3 regions of the Undibacterium sp. GrIS 1.8 genome follow, and region 2 is predicted to be linked to each of the others. Evidence: predicted binding sites of a transcription regulator. Region 2 holds the regulator's gene; each other region holds the start of a gene.

Region 1 (5,076 bases), on a different contig from region 2:
ATGGGCGAAATTACCTCAGCGGGACAAGAGCAAGAGACCGGTATTGAGCAAATCAATCAGGCGATTTCTGAGATGGATACAGTGACACAACAAAATGCCGCCTTGGTGGAAGAAGCGGCAGCGGCGGCTGCATCGCTGCAAGAGCAGGCAGCCGGATTAGCGCAAATAGTCAGTATATTTAAGCTTGATGGATTACAAGTGATCGTACCAACGATCACGCTACAAAGACGTCAGCTAACCAGATAACTTGATATTGAAGCGTAGTGAATGTTAGCGGAGAGAAGCGGTAACTTTGCCAGAATCAACTCTGGCAAAGTCTTTAATAGAATTTGATGAACTTAAAGAACTTGATATTACTTAGGCAGCGATCCCTCTACGCCTTCGACCAGCCAATTGATACCTAGCAGTTCTCCCATCGGCAATTCAGCATTAGCAGCCACTTTGACTTTGCCGGTATTGTCTTTTAACGGACCGCCAAATGGCAGCAACTTTCCATCGACAATCGCCTGTTTTTTCTCGTTGAATAGCTTGGCAACGTCTGCTGGTACTGAGGCATTTAAGGGCGAAAGAACGACGAGATTTTCTTTGATGCCCCAAAAAGTTTGTTCAGGTTTCCAGGTGCCGGCCAACTCACGTTTGACTTCCTGGCTGTAATACACACCCCAATTTTCCGTGTTCGCAGACAGTTGGGCTTTAGGGCCATATTTCGCCATATCGGTGTCCCAGCCAAAAGCATGCACGCCTTTTTCTTCCGCTACTTGCACCACTGCTGGTGAGTCCGTATTTTGTGCCAGCATATCGGCGCCCTGTGCCACCAGAGTCTCGGCTGCCTGACGTTCTTTGCCCGGATCGTACCAGGTGTTGACCCAGACAACTTTGGTTTTTATTTTAGGATTGACGCTTTTTGCACCCAAGGTAAAGGCGTCGATATTGCGTACGACTTCTGGTACTGGGAAGGAGCCGACAAAGCCTAAAGTATTCGACTTGGTCATCTTGCCCGCGATAATGCCGAGCAGGTAGGCACCTTCGTAAAAGCGGGTTTGATAAGTGCCTAAGTTAGCTGTCGTTTTATAGCCTGTGGCATGGACAAAGTGGACTTTAGGAAATAATTTTGCGACTTTCACCGTCGGATCCATGTAGCCGAATGAGGTCGTGAAAATCAGCTTGTTGCCGTCGACAGCTAACTGGCGGATGATGCGTTCTGCATCAGCAGTTTCTGGCACGTTTTCAACAAACGTCGTTTTGATTTTTGCGCCAAATTCTTTTTCAATAGCCAGACGACCCTGGTCATGCTGGAATGTCCAGCCGCCGTCACCGACAGGTCCCAGATATACAAAAGCGACCTTGAGCGGTTCTGCAGCAAAGGCTGAAGCTCCTGTCATTAAGCTGCTTGCCATGGCGATGGCGGTTACTACGGTACGGATACGGTACATTGATAACTCCTTGTCTTGAATAAATCCCTGATAGCGACGGGGACGACTGGTAAGTACAGACAAACACAATAAGATAAAACGTGTAATAAATACGACTAAAAAAAAATCAAGCGTGAAGTCTCAAACTTCTTGCGGGATGAAGCTCGCGCAACTAGTTTGAAACTGTCGCTCTCTCAACTTTGTCCGTTTAAAAATGATATTCAACTCTTGCCATCGGTGTTTTTGCCAATGAGCCGGGGACTTGCGATGGATTGCCGAACTTGTTGCGCCAGTATTGATATTCAAAACCAGCTCGTAACGTATTTTTGCCGATTCCAAGCGCAGTGCCAACGTCATACATGATCATCGCATCAATATTCGTCTCTGGGGAGGTTGGGCCACCATATTCATTTTTTCCTTTGGAGGCGATGTAATTCATATAGCCTTCAAATGCGAATCCGCTTGTGCTGATAGGAATACCCCATGCGGCACTTAGCATAGGATGGAGATCATAGGTGTAGCGGCTAGTGACACCAATAGGAAAGTTGCTTTCTTGCAGTAACAACAGACTGACGTCTAAAAATCCAGGCACATCCACCATCAGTGTCGGGCCGACAACGAGCATGCGCTTTTTGGAGGCATATCCAGTGTCATTCTTCGTGTTCCAATCAAAGCCTGCGGTAATGCCAACACCGCGCACCGGACCGAAGGCTAGACTCTTACCAGTCACTTTGCCCAGATCTAAAGTGTTCCGGTAGACCACATAGGCTTCTTGCGCATTGCTGTCTTTGCTATCAGACTGCAACAGATCGATATTGAAATAATTCGAGCCATATTTGTACCCACTGACATGAGTCAGATTGAATATATTTTTTGAAATGTCTTCTGGGTTGTATGGCTCTGCAAATTTGGAGCCGTAACGATAGCCGATTGAGGTGTCGCTCCAGTCGGCCGCATTGGCCTGACTGACTGCGGCGCTTGCTAGCAGCAATGTGATTGCAGAAGCGAGTGTCTTGCTGATTGAGGATTTTAAGGGTGTTGCCAACATAATGCTCTCCATAAGGATTTACGATTAAATTTGAATCTGTTTCCGCCTAATTGTTTTTTGAAACTGGGATGGAACTGGACTGCAGGTAAGAATCGAAAAATCTTTCACTATTCGGTGTTTTATGGACAGTTATAGTTTTAGTTGTCAACAATAATGGATTTGTATGTTGACGATTTTCAATCTCTTTGTCAGCAAAAAATGTGCCACTCTCCTTTTGATTTTTCTCACCAATGAGGAACAGATTTACATCGTTTCATTGAATCGAGCGCATTAAATTAGGCCTTAAACGACGATAAATGTGCATTATTAGTGCGTTTTTAATGAAAAATCGGAAGATTAGCAACAGATTGTCTGATCAATACTATTGTTATGCGCGACTTAACTCATATGATTGATAGGCATGTTATTTTCATCATTGATGGGATGATGAAAGGAAAATATACCAGCTTTAACCACATTCTAAGTAGAAATTGTTATCAATAAAGTGAAATATTGTCGACAATTTGTATCATCTGATTGTATGCTCAGCATGTCGATACAAAGAACTTCTCAATATGGAATGACTGAGCTTGGCATGACAATTGCGACAGTTGATTTTGCTATTTACTTCCTCTTTAACGGGACGCTATGGATCACTTGCCAGCTTCACCTGAGTTACCTGCGACGGCTCTGCCAATTCAGCCAGATCAGACGATATCGTCATCGACACAGTCGCCTCGTCTGGTGTTAACTGGAATCACCAAACGCTATCCTACCGTCGTTGCCAACGACGATATAGCGCTGACGGTGCAGCCTGGTGAGATTCACGCCTTACTTGGCGAAAACGGCGCCGGTAAAAGTACCCTAATGAAAATCGTCTATGGCGTAACCCAACCCGACGATGGCACGATTTTGTGGGAGGGGCGTTATGTGGATATTTCCAACCCCGCGCAAGCGCGACGTATGGGGATTGGTATGGTGTTCCAGCACTTTTCTTTATTTGAGACACTCACGGTTGCTGAGAATATCGCGCTTGCTATGGATGTGCCAACGGCGCCAGCATCATTAGCTGCCCGGATTACCGAAGTCTCTGACAGATACGGATTACCGATAGACCCTCACCGGCTAGTGCATAGCATGTCGGTAGGCGAACGCCAGAGGGTAGAAATCATTCGTTGTTTGTTATTGGAACCCAAGTTATTAATCATGGATGAGCCAACATCCGTGCTGACTCCTCAAGCGGTATTGATTTTATTTGACACCTTGCGACAGCTGGCCAAAGAAGGTTGCAGTATTTTGTATATCAGCCACAAGTTGGATGAAATCCGCGCTCTGTGTGATACCGCAACGGTGTTACGCGGCGGTCGTGTTACGGGTACCGCCGTACCTAAACAAGAAACCAACGATAGTCTGGCACGCATGATGATCGGTGGCGAGCTGGCCGAATGTCATTTAAGTCCGCAAGAAACAGGGGAGGTGCGCTTAGCGCTGAATCGGCTTTCATTGACCACGATTGATCCTTTTGGTACGGCACTGGAAGCGATCAGCTTGTCTGTAAAAAGCGGAGAAATACTTGGCATAGCAGGTATCTCTGGTAATGGCCAAAAAGAATTACTAGCCGCCTTGTCGGGAGAAGTTCTCAGCCCGCAAAGCAAGATGATCAACATGATTGGACAAGATGCCGGACAATTGAATTCGGCACAAAGGCGACGTCTGGGCCTGACCTTTGTGCCTGAGGAGCGCTTGGGACATGGCGCGGTACCTGCCATGAGTCTGTTGCAAAATGCCTTATTAACTGGCGCCCGGCATGGCATGGTGAAGAACGGATTTTTACGTCATTCCGCTATTCGTCAGTTCACGCAAGAAGTGATTGCTCGTTTCAAAGTCAAATGTGGTGGCGACAGCGCGGTTGCTTCTAGTCTATCCGGCGGCAACCTGCAAAAATTTATTGTCGGACGCGAGACGATGCTCAATCCCAAATTGATGATAATCGCGCAGCCGACCTGGGGCGTGGATGTAGGCGCAGCACAAATGATACGGCAGGCATTGATGGATCTACGCCAGCAGGGCGTGGCGTTGCTAGTGATCTCGGAAGAGCTGGAGGAATTGTTTACGATCAGCGATCGTATTTGTGTCTTGGCCGAAGGGCGCTTATCACCGGCATTGCCTTTAGCCGACACTAGTATTGAACAAATCGGCAACTGGATGAGTGGCAAATTTGATGCGACTATCAATAGCGCAGGCGAACCGCCTGAGCCGTCAAATCAGGCATCCGTAGTGGACCTAGCAAACACTCAACAGGAGAGTTATTTTGCCTAATATGTTTAAGTTGGAGCGTCGTCCTGTACCATCTTCCATGATGAAGATCGCATCACCGCTGATCGCCGCCTTTGCGATGTTATTGACAGGCATCGTGATTTTTACCGCATTGGGAAAGCCACCGCAACAAGCGTTTTATGTCTTCTTCATTAAGCCGGTCGAGAACATATATGGCGTTGGTGAATTATTGCTGAAGGCATCACCTTTATTGTTGTGTGCACTTGGTCTGGCAATAGGATTCCGCGCGAATGTCTGGAATATCGGGGCAGAAGGTCAGTTGACGATGGGCGCGATTGCCAGTGGCGGTGTCGCGCTCTG
Region 2 (5,076 bases):
CGGTAGCCGGCTCACTCATAACCCGCAATATGATAATTTTGAAATTACACAACCCCGTATTAATAGTTTTGATAAAGATAAAACTCCTGTAACAGTACGTGCTGATCGCGGACTGGTAGAGCAAAAAACTGCACAACTTAGCGAGCAAGCTAAAGCACAAGTTGAGATTAATACCCAAAGTGACGAGATTCATCTGTATGACAATGTTCAGGTAGTAAGGCCTGAGAGTGATACTACAAAATACATGCAGTTAAATACCGATTATCTATTGTTGTTACCCGATCTGAATACGATGAAAACAGATCATCCCGTGACCTTGTATTCACAAAATTCAGAAACACATGCAGTTGGAATGACGGCGAATAATGAGACACAAGAGACTCAGTTACTAAGTCAGGTTCACATGCATTTTACTAAGCCAGGTGCGAAGTCAGGCACGAAGCAAAAAACATCTAATTAATCAAAATGGAGAGCAAGTAATGAGCTTCCACAATAAACAATTCAAGCATCTGATCGGCGGCTTTTTATGTGCTGTCAGTGCAGTAGTTTTACATTCGGCGGCATTTGCTGAAAAAGCGGATGCCGATAAGCCGACAGAAATTACCGCAGATCATTCTATTTCCGAAGGGAAGAAAAACGTATCTACCATCACGGGGAATGTCGTTTTGACCCGAGGTACCTTGTTAGTCAAAGCCGAGCGCGCTGTCGTGACAACCGCACAAGATGGAACGCAGAGTGCTGTTCTCTATGCTGTTGCGGGCGGCAAAGTATTTTTCCGTCAAAAGCGTGACGGCGGTCCAGACTTATGGGTAGAAGGTGTAGCAGACCGGGTCGAATATGACACCAGGACAGAATTAGTAAAATTTATTTCTAAGGCTGACGTGAAATATCTTGAAGGTAAAACCGTCACACAGGAACAGCAGGGCGACTTTTTATCCTACGACAGTCTTAGCGATGTATTCGTGGCGACTAATAATACGTCTGGAAAATCTGTTGACGGTGGCGGACGTGTGACGTTAATTTTGGCTCCAAAATCCGACAAAAAAGTCAAAGAATAAGATGAGTACATTATTAGTTAAGGGTTTGCAAAAGCGCTATGGCGCGCGGCAAGTCGTCCGTGACGTGTCGTTGGAAGTAAAGAGCGGTGAAGTGGTCGGTTTGCTAGGTCCGAACGGCGCTGGCAAGACTACATCGTTTTATATGATTGTTGGACTGGTACCCTCTGATGCCGGTGAGATCAATATTGATGGTGTTGATATCTCGCGCTTACCCATACACAAACGTGCAACCTTGGGCTTATCTTATTTGCCGCAAGAGGCCTCGGTATTTCGTAAGCTGTCTGTAGAAGACAATATCCGTGCAGTTCTTGAATTACAAAAAGATGAAAACGATCAATTTCTGAGTAAAAAGAAAATTGAAAAACGTTTAGACACCTTGCTGGCCGAATTGCAGATTGACGGCATTCGTGAAAATCAGGCTTTATCCTTGTCGGGTGGTGAACGTCGCAGGGTAGAGATCGCCAGAGCATTGGCAACCAATCCTCGTTTCGTGTTGTTGGATGAGCCTTTTGCAGGCGTCGATCCGATTGCCGTCATTGAGATCCAACGGATTGTGCGCTTCCTTAAAAACCGGGGTATCGGCGTTCTGATCACAGATCACAATGTACGCGAAACTCTTGGCATTTGTGACCATGCCTACATCATTAATCAGGGCGCTGTGTTGGCGACTGGTAAGCCAGACGATATCATTAAAGACGAATCGGTTCGCCGAGTTTATCTGGGAGAGCATTTCCGCATGTAGCGGGAAGCCATACGATGATGAAGCAAAGCCTGCAACTCCGCACGTCCCAGCATTTGGCCTTAACGCCCCAATTGCAGCAATCGATACGTTTGCTGCAATTGTCCACGCTGGAGCTACATCAAGAGTTAGAAAATCTACTTTCCGACAATCCCATGTTGGAGCGGGTAGATGATCCTATGGATAATGCAGTGCGCTTGCTGGCCGACGGCGCCATCAGTGCGACTACGAATAATTCTGAAACTGAATTCGCCGCGCCAGAAATGAATGGCGATGCAGCTACTGCAAGTGCCAGTACTGAAAATGCCGAGCTTAGCGAAGTCGCTGCCTCTGCCGATAGCACCAGCGCGAATGAAGAAGAGTGGAGCTTTGATGATGTTCCTCAAGGCAGCAAATCGTCAGAAGAAGATGACGGACGTCCGCAGTTAGAAGCAGCACAAACTAGCCTCAGAGATCACTTGTTGGAGCAGATGCGATTGAACATTCGCGAGCCCCGTGATCGTGCTCTGATTGAGCTGATGATTGATGCCTTGGATACCAATGGCTATTTGATGGAAACGCTTGAAGAAATTCATGCCAGCTTGCCATTGGAATTATGTGTTGAGCCGGAAGAATTATCCTTTGCGCTGAACATGTTGCAGAACTTTGACCCTAGCGGTGTCGGTGCCAGAAATGTATCCGAATGTCTGGCCTTGCAGATTAAACGTTTTCCTAAAATTCCTTTTGTGACGCGTCGGCTGGCGCAAAAAATTGTTGAGAGCCACATCACTTTATTCGCTCAAAGAGATTTTAATAAGTTGAAGAAAATCCTTAATTGTGATGACGAGGATTTACGCGAAGCGCAAGTGGTTATTCGTCAATGTAACCCCAAACCGGGTGCTGAATTTGCCGTGGCGGCTTCAGATTATGTCGTGCCGGATGTGATAGTCAGAAAGACAGTGAACGGCTGGCAAGTATTACTCAATCAAGATGTGATGCCAAAGCTACGTGTTAATAGTATGTACGCCAGCATCATGAAGCAAAATCGGGGTGACGGTACGCTAGGTTCCCAATTGCAAGAGGCGCGCTGGCTAATCAAAAATATGCGGCAACGCTTTGATACGATTTTGCGGGTTTCACAAGCGATAGTTGAAAGACAACGTAATTTTTTCACGCACGGTGCCGTTGCAATGCGACCACTTGTGTTGCGCGAAATTGCTGATACACTGGGTTTACACGAGAGCACTATTTCTCGTGTAACGACGCAAAAATACATGCTGACCCCGCATGGTATGTTTGAGTTGAAATATTTCTTCGGTAGCCATGTCGCGACGGAAGCAGGGGGGGAAGCATCATCCACCGCGATACGTGCACTCATCAAGCAGTTGATAGGAGCAGAAGACCAGAAAATCCCACTCTCTGACAGCAAGATTGCAGACATGCTGGGAGAACAAGGCATGGTAATTGCGCGACGCACAGTCGCCAAATATCGCGAGGCCTTGAAAATCCCGCCAGTAAGCCTGCGCAAATCTTTGTAACTTGTTCTTGAAATATCCTCGTGTGTTGCTATATATAATTTAGCTCAATAAATAATTTAAGTATTAGTCTGCCAATTCATCGTCTGATTAAATTTACATTAATTGAGTTAAGACAAAATGTTTGTAACAAGTAAGATTACCAAGGAGCGTAGTATGAATCTCACCATCAGTGGACATCACCTCGAAGTAACTCCTGCAATTCGTGAACATGTGCAAAATAAGCTTGAACGTATCAGGCGGCATTTCGATCAAGTAATTGATATCGCCGTCATCCTGACCGTGGACAAGCTCAAAGAAAAGGAAAAACGCCATAAAGCAGACATTAATCTGCACATCAGTGGCAAAGATATTCATGTTGAAAGCCTGGCACAAGATCTCTACGCCGCCATCGACACTCTCATCGACAAACTGGACCGACAAGTCATTAAACATAAAGACAAAATCCAAAATCATCAACATGACGCGATCAAACACATACCCGATCCGACGCCAGTGTAAGCAGATGACTTAGTCGCTTTTTCGATTAGAAAATAGCAAAAAAGGACGCAATCCGGCGTCCTTTTTTTGTTTACGTAACACTTGATTTTTTTGCGAAGATTATGCGCTGATATAAATATACTCCCATATTATTTTTATAAATATGGCTTATTGTCCAGTAATTACATGGACAACTAAAATATACCTGGGGAGAGTATTTATATTGGGTACTGGAGAAATAAGCGACACTCGTAGCTATTCATTTCTTTAAGCCGCACAGATTAGCTTGTACGCATTTAAATTTAACCTCAATACCCTAAAGTTTTTCCGTCGGGATTGCGCGGATCTGAATAACCATCAAATCCCTGATTGCTCATTTGTATCGTTTGTGTGCGCCCCATAGTCGGTGACAATCTCAGATGCTGACCTTTTTGCTCCAGTATGTTTAAGGTATCGATAGTGATCCCTTTTTCTACGCGCAATTGATCTGGCATCCATTGATGATGAATGCGAGGCGCAATGCTGGCTTCGGCAATATTCATATCATGGTCAATCACATTCATAATAATTTGCAAACTGGTGGTGATAATCCGGCTACCCCCCGGGCTGCCTGTGGTCAGAAATGGTCGTCCGTCTTTTAAAATAATTGTCGGTGACATTGAGCTGAGCGGGCGCTTGTATGCCGCAATCGCATTGGCATCGCCACCAAGTAATCCAAACGCGTTGGGAGCACCCGCTTTTACGGAGAAATCATCCATTTCATTATTTAAGGTAATGCCGGTGCCGCTAGCAACGATGCCGCTACCAAAATTCAGATTCAGCGTGTAGGTAGTTGCGACGACGTTACCATACTGATCTGCTGTAGCAAAATGGGTAGTTTGATCACTTTCGTAAGGCGCTAGTTTACCGGGCTTGATTTGATCGGACGGCGTTGCATGTTCTGGATTAATTTTCTTTGATAACTCATCAGCATAGGCGCGTGATGTCAGTGCTTTAATCGGTACTTTGACAAAATCGGGATCGCCCAAATATTCAGAACGATCGGCATAAGCGAGCTTCATGGTCTCCGCCATCAGGTGTAAGTTTTGTGCGCTATTACTGCCTTGTTCTTTAATCGGAAAGTGTTCAAGAATATGCAACATTTGTACGATGTGTACGCCGCCTGAGCTGGGTGGCGGCATGGCCACGATTTCATAGCCGCGATAACTACCTTTGACGGGTTCGCGCTCGACGACCTTATAATTTTTCATATCTTCTGCGCTGATGATGCCTTCATGCTGCGCCA
Region 3 (5,076 bases), on a different contig from region 2:
TCAGTAGTTCTCCTCAAAGTCAGCAAGTTAGAACGTCGGTCGGTCACACGGCAACTTTTTTTTAAATAGCTCGATTTACAGCTTCGTTTTTTATAGAGAGCATCATGGCGAAAATTGTCGTCACTTTTAACGGCTTAGTCCAACAAGAAATTTCCATCCTAAAGTCGCGTCTGACAATAGGCCGACGGCCAAGCAATGACGTCGTGATTGATCATCTGACGGTGAGTGGTCAGCACGTTGCAATTGACACTACAAGTAATGGTTCTTTTGTACTGGATTTAGGCAGTACCAATGGCACCATGGTAAATGGGCAACCTGTTAAGAAGCATCTTTTGCAAAATGACGATGTGATTGACATCGGCAAATATAAAGTTCGATTTGAGATAGAGCCAAATACGCCAATTGCGCTATCAGCTTTATTGCAACCAAGGCCACTGCAGAAATTACAGATTGTTAAAATAAAAATACTAAATGGTGCAAATCAAGGTAAAGAAATGATTTTAACCAAGCCAGTGACAACGATCGGCAGTCCTGGTGTGCAAGTAATCGCTATTGCTATGCAAGATCAATCTTTTTACGTTTCGGCAGTTGAGGGCAGTTCAAAGGCAAAAATAAATAACCAGGATATCGAAGGTAAGCCTGTACCTTTGCAAAGCGGCGATGAGATTAATCTCTCGGGAACCAGAATGACATTTTTTGTTGAGTAGTTTGTTAGTTGAGGTCAGTAAAAGTGACAAATTTTGTTTATTTCATGTCGAGAATTGTCAGTTTGATGTTTTAAAAGACTTATTGAAAAGCCCTGGCCTCGAATTTGATTGCTGGCACAGCTATTGCTAAATTATCGGTGTAGTATCAAACACTTTATTGATGTATTTAGGAGAAAAAAATGAAATCCAAGCAAATGATGAAGACAGTACAAAACGGTTTTACACTTATCGAATTGATGATTGTTATCGCGATTATTGGTATTTTGGCAGCGATCGCATTGCCTGCGTACCAAGACTATACTGTTCGCGGTAAAGTAACTGAATTGGTGATTGCAGCAACTTCGCCAAAAGCGTTGATCAGCGAAGCATTTCAGACTGATGGTCTTGTTGGTGCACAAGCCGCAGCAACTACATTTGATAATAAAGCGGTTGCTGAAACCAAGACAAAGTTTGTTGCTAGTGTAGTAGTCGATGCAACTACGGCGCAAATCACTGTTACTTCAGCTGGTGCTTCAGCCGGATTGCCAGCCGACGCTCAAGGTAAGACAATTGTTTTCTCGCCTAATGTTCAAAAAGCGGCACTTGCTGCTTTATCTGGGGCGATTGATTGGGCGTGTGGTTCAGTAACTGGTACAACTGCCGGAACTCGTGGTTTAGGTAGTGTGGGTTTGGGTACTATGCCAGCAAAGTATGTACCTGCTGAGTGCCGTTAATATCGCTATATTAGGATGAGCTTACTGCTCGTTCCACACAAAAAAGCCCGCTGTTGTGGGCTTTTTTATTATTTTTTTGAGGAAAAAATGTCTCGTGTGAAAGTAAATAACCGACTTCAAGCCTTTGTCGCACATTTGCTCATTTCATTGTGCTTTGGTTTGCTCAGTGCAACCTTAGTGTTCTTTGTTTGGTATCCCGGTTTATTGTCCTACGCAACCGGTGTGACTCAGATTTTCGTCTTGTTGTTGTCAGTTGATGTCGTGCTGGGTCCCATCATTACCTTGGTGGTATTTGATCTCAAAAAAACAGAGTTAAAACGGGATTTATGTATTGTCGCTTTAATACAAATTTCAGCGTTGTTGTATGGTATTCATACAACCTACATCGCCAGACCTGTTTATATTGCTTTTAACATTAACCGTTTTGATTTGACCTATGCCAACGAAGTAAAGCCAGAAAATCTACGTAAGGCCAGCAATCCTGACTATCAACATCTCCCTATGTTCGGGCCAAAGATTATATCTGTACCTTTACCAGTTGATGCTAAATTACGACAGGATATTATTTTTGGTGCCATGACTGGATCCGGTGAAGACGTACAATATTTGCCAGAGTATTACGCACCGTATGAGCAACAAAAATCCGATATCATCAAATTGATCAAGCCTTTAGATAAATTAAAAAACTACAACAAAGGTAGTGAGGCTGAGTTCAACGCTTTGATCGAAAAATATAAAAGTATTAAGATCGATGTTGGTTATCTTCCATTGAAAGGTCGTGTTCACGATCTCAGCGTTATTTTAAATAAATCGACTGCGGAGATTTTGGAGATCAATAAATTGAAGCCCTTTCCCTAGTATTGAGAAGCTAGTTTTCCTACATTAATCCTTATAAATGACGATTAGATTATATTTTTATTTGGCATAAATATTGCTGAGTAATGTAAAAACTAAAGGGAAATTAAAATGAACTCAATACGATATTCTATAAAAATCTCAAAAGGCTTTACCTTAATTGAGTTGATGATCGTTATTGCTATTATTGGAATTTTAGCCGCCATTGCTTTGCCAGCTTACCAAGATTACACGGTGCGTTCTAAGATTACCGAGCTTGTCATGGCAGCAACATCGCCCAAGGCCTTGGTTAATGAGTCTTTTCAAGCAGATAATCTCGCTGGAGTAGTCGCCGTTGCTAATCGATACAATACGGATAATGTCGCAGAACACACTTCGAAATATGTTAGTAATATTAAAATTAATAATGTTAATGGGTCAATTGAGCTAACAAGTGCGACGTCCTCATCATCTGGCTTGCCGGCTGATGCATTTGGCAAAACAATTGTACTTACCCCTAATGTAAAAAATGCCTTACTCGTGCAAGGCGCTGTTGGTGCAATAGACTGGGCTTGTGGCTCAGCGACTATCGTCACCGCTGGGAATCGTGGATTGACAGCGATTGCAGGCACTTTGCCAGCTAAATATGCACCTGCAGAGTGTAGGTAGGTTAATTTAGTGTCGAGAGGGGTGCTCCAATAGATGCAAGATTAGTCAACGCTATGTCCATTTACTTTATTCTTACAACAAGCTAAATAATCCACATAACACTACGGTAAATGTATCTAAAAAAAACTCCTCTTTCTCTTCTGCTTTTTGGTTTTTGTATTTTTGCCTCATTTATTCATCCTCTCCATATTCATCCTTACAGAACCTTTTATCATGATTTTTTAAGTGTATTGGGCTTGCTGATTCTCTTCGGTATGGTGATTATTATCGATCAGCTCAAGCCAGTGTTCCCACGTATCTTAGTGTTGTTAGCAATACCTTTTACGCTGATCTTATTGCAAGCAACATTGAATGACGGGCAATTGGTCCCTGATTTGTTATTACCGCTGATTTATTTTTTGTTGTTCGCAGTTTCTCTCGTGGCTGGTGCCACTTTGGCACATACAAGAGGACGAACAGAATCTGTTTGTTTGTCTTTGGCAGTCGCACATTTGCTCGCCGGTTTGTTATCCGTTGTCATGCAATTGATTCAGATTGATGCGATTGATGCCAGCCCTCTGGTTATGTACATCGGTCGCAACGCCCAGCCATTCATGCGTCCTTATGCGAATGTTGCGCAGCCAAATCAGCTAGCACTATTACTCTGCTTTTCGCTGGCATCTGTGTGGTATCTATATCAGCAACGTCTTCTGAATCGATGGGCGTCTGGTTTGTTGGTGGTTGTATTGTTGGGTGGTCTTGCTCTTACGCAGTCGAGGATCGCTTGGATGATCGTCCCTGCATTTGCTTTGATTTGCGCTTTTAAAACTCACGATGAACAGCCTGTGAGTAAGTGGTTTTTAGCGGTGATGGTTTTGGGCTATGTTGCCTTTGTGTTGAGTTTGCCTCTATTGGGACATTTCCTGGGATTTGCTAGCGGCTCGGTTGCGGAGCATATTGGTGGCCGTTCTGAGCGCATGGTGTTGATGCAGCAGGCTTGGCATATGGCGACTCAGCATCCCTGGCTGGGTGTTGGCTGGTTTGGTTTTGGTCCTGAGCAAGTCAGGATTGCGGCAGATTTTGGATCGACTACTTATGCAGAGCACTCACATAATTTGATTTTAAATTTGGCCGCCGAATTAGGTTTCCCTGCAACGATATTGATATGTTCAGGCTTGGCCTGGTGGGCTATTCAATGCTTTTTTATCAAAGCGGTGACGGTACCGATCCGTTTTGCGGGTTTATTTTTTGTCGCCGTGTTTGTGCATAGCATGGTGGAATTTCCGCTTTGGTATGCCTTTGTGCTGATACCGATTGGCATATTGATGGGTATGGTGCATCAGCTGCGCTGGCCCTCTGAGGGCGTATTGCTCGGGCGCCCTGCTAAAAGTGTGATTGCGGTCATCCTTGGCGGTGCTTTTTTATTCATGGCATTGATTACCTGGGATTATCAGCGGGTTACTACAGGTTTTCGGGTTTTGCGTTGGCAGCAATCTGGGTATGTAGTGGATATCAGTCCTAGTGAGCGGCCCGCGTTTACTTTATTCCCGCAGTTTTTTGATTATTTCAAATTGACTAAAATGGTCGCGCGCGAGGGTATGTCGGATACCGACATTGCATTCGCGGAGCGCATGAGCCATCGTTTTGGATACGTGCATGTATTGAGCAAAATGGCAGAAATTTATACCTTAAACGGTAAGCCAGAGCAGGCGGCACGTACGATGCAAACCTTGCAGCGACTACATCCCATTTCTTATCCTGAATACTACGATTATTGGAAAGCCCAAGCAGCTTTAGATGCTCGTTATGAGGTGGTTTTTAAGACGATGCCGGCTCGGGATGCGCAATAGTTAGATGCTAATTTACTGACTTGAAGTTTTGTTTTCAGTAAGCGTAATATTAAATACTCATGGGTAGTATTTAATATTGTCCAGAAATTGTCTGGACAATAGGGCGGTTTTACAGAAAGTGGTGGGGAGTATGTTAAATATGAGGCTAGTTTTTTGCTTCAGTGAGTGTTGAGGCGAGGCTCATACGCATCTCATGCATTCTCAAATCAGACGGTGTCATTCCGGCAGGTTTTAAGCCAGAATCTAGTGACGTTGATCGCTTTACATATTAAACATAAAGGTAGTGGGTGCGGTGTCAGCGGGTTGTCAATGCGGCGTCAAAAT

What was found. The regulator sigma-54, encoded in region 2, starts transcription at its own class of promoters, with help from an activator protein. The targets are predictions, from matches to a motif close to TGGCANGNAANCTGCTTT.
Region 1: AAKU64_RS20945 (outer envelope protein) is a predicted target of sigma-54. The motif match lies at 2,649-2,666, and genes of this name have one in related genera.
Region 3: AAKU64_RS16145 (pilin) is a predicted target of sigma-54. The motif match lies at 2,341-2,358, and genes of this name have one in related genera.

Annotation. Positions count from the first base shown of each region.
Region 1 covers NZ_JBEONQ010000074.1:7,327-12,402, reverse strand. Annotated here, with positions in the region: gene AAKU64_RS20955 (methyl-accepting chemotaxis protein) at 1-246, shown strand, start outside; gene AAKU64_RS20950 (BMP family ABC transporter substrate-binding protein) at 354-1,433, opposite strand; gene AAKU64_RS20945 (outer envelope protein) at 1,621-2,460, opposite strand; gene AAKU64_RS20940 (ABC transporter ATP-binding protein) at 3,088-4,758, shown strand; gene AAKU64_RS20935 (ABC transporter permease) at 4,760-5,076, shown strand, end outside.
Region 2 covers NZ_JBEONQ010000006.1:79,370-84,445, reverse strand. Annotated here, with positions in the region: gene lptC (LPS export ABC transporter periplasmic protein LptC) at 1-460, shown strand, start outside; gene lptA (lipopolysaccharide transport periplasmic protein LptA) at 480-1,058, shown strand; gene lptB (LPS export ABC transporter ATP-binding protein) at 1,060-1,800, shown strand; gene AAKU64_RS04395 (RNA polymerase factor sigma-54) at 1,818-3,314, shown strand; gene hpf (ribosome hibernation-promoting factor, HPF/YfiA family) at 3,468-3,812, shown strand; gene ggt (gamma-glutamyltransferase) at 4,100-5,076, opposite strand, start outside.
Region 3 covers NZ_JBEONQ010000036.1:45,270-50,345, reverse strand. Annotated here, with positions in the region: gene AAKU64_RS16165 (Stp1/IreP family PP2C-type Ser/Thr phosphatase) at 1-69, shown strand, start outside; gene AAKU64_RS16160 (FHA domain-containing protein) at 105-707, shown strand; gene AAKU64_RS16155 (pilin) at 887-1,420, shown strand; gene tfpZ (TfpX/TfpZ family type IV pilin accessory protein) at 1,508-2,278, shown strand; gene AAKU64_RS16145 (pilin) at 2,408-2,923, shown strand; gene AAKU64_RS16140 (PglL family O-oligosaccharyltransferase) at 3,160-4,752, shown strand.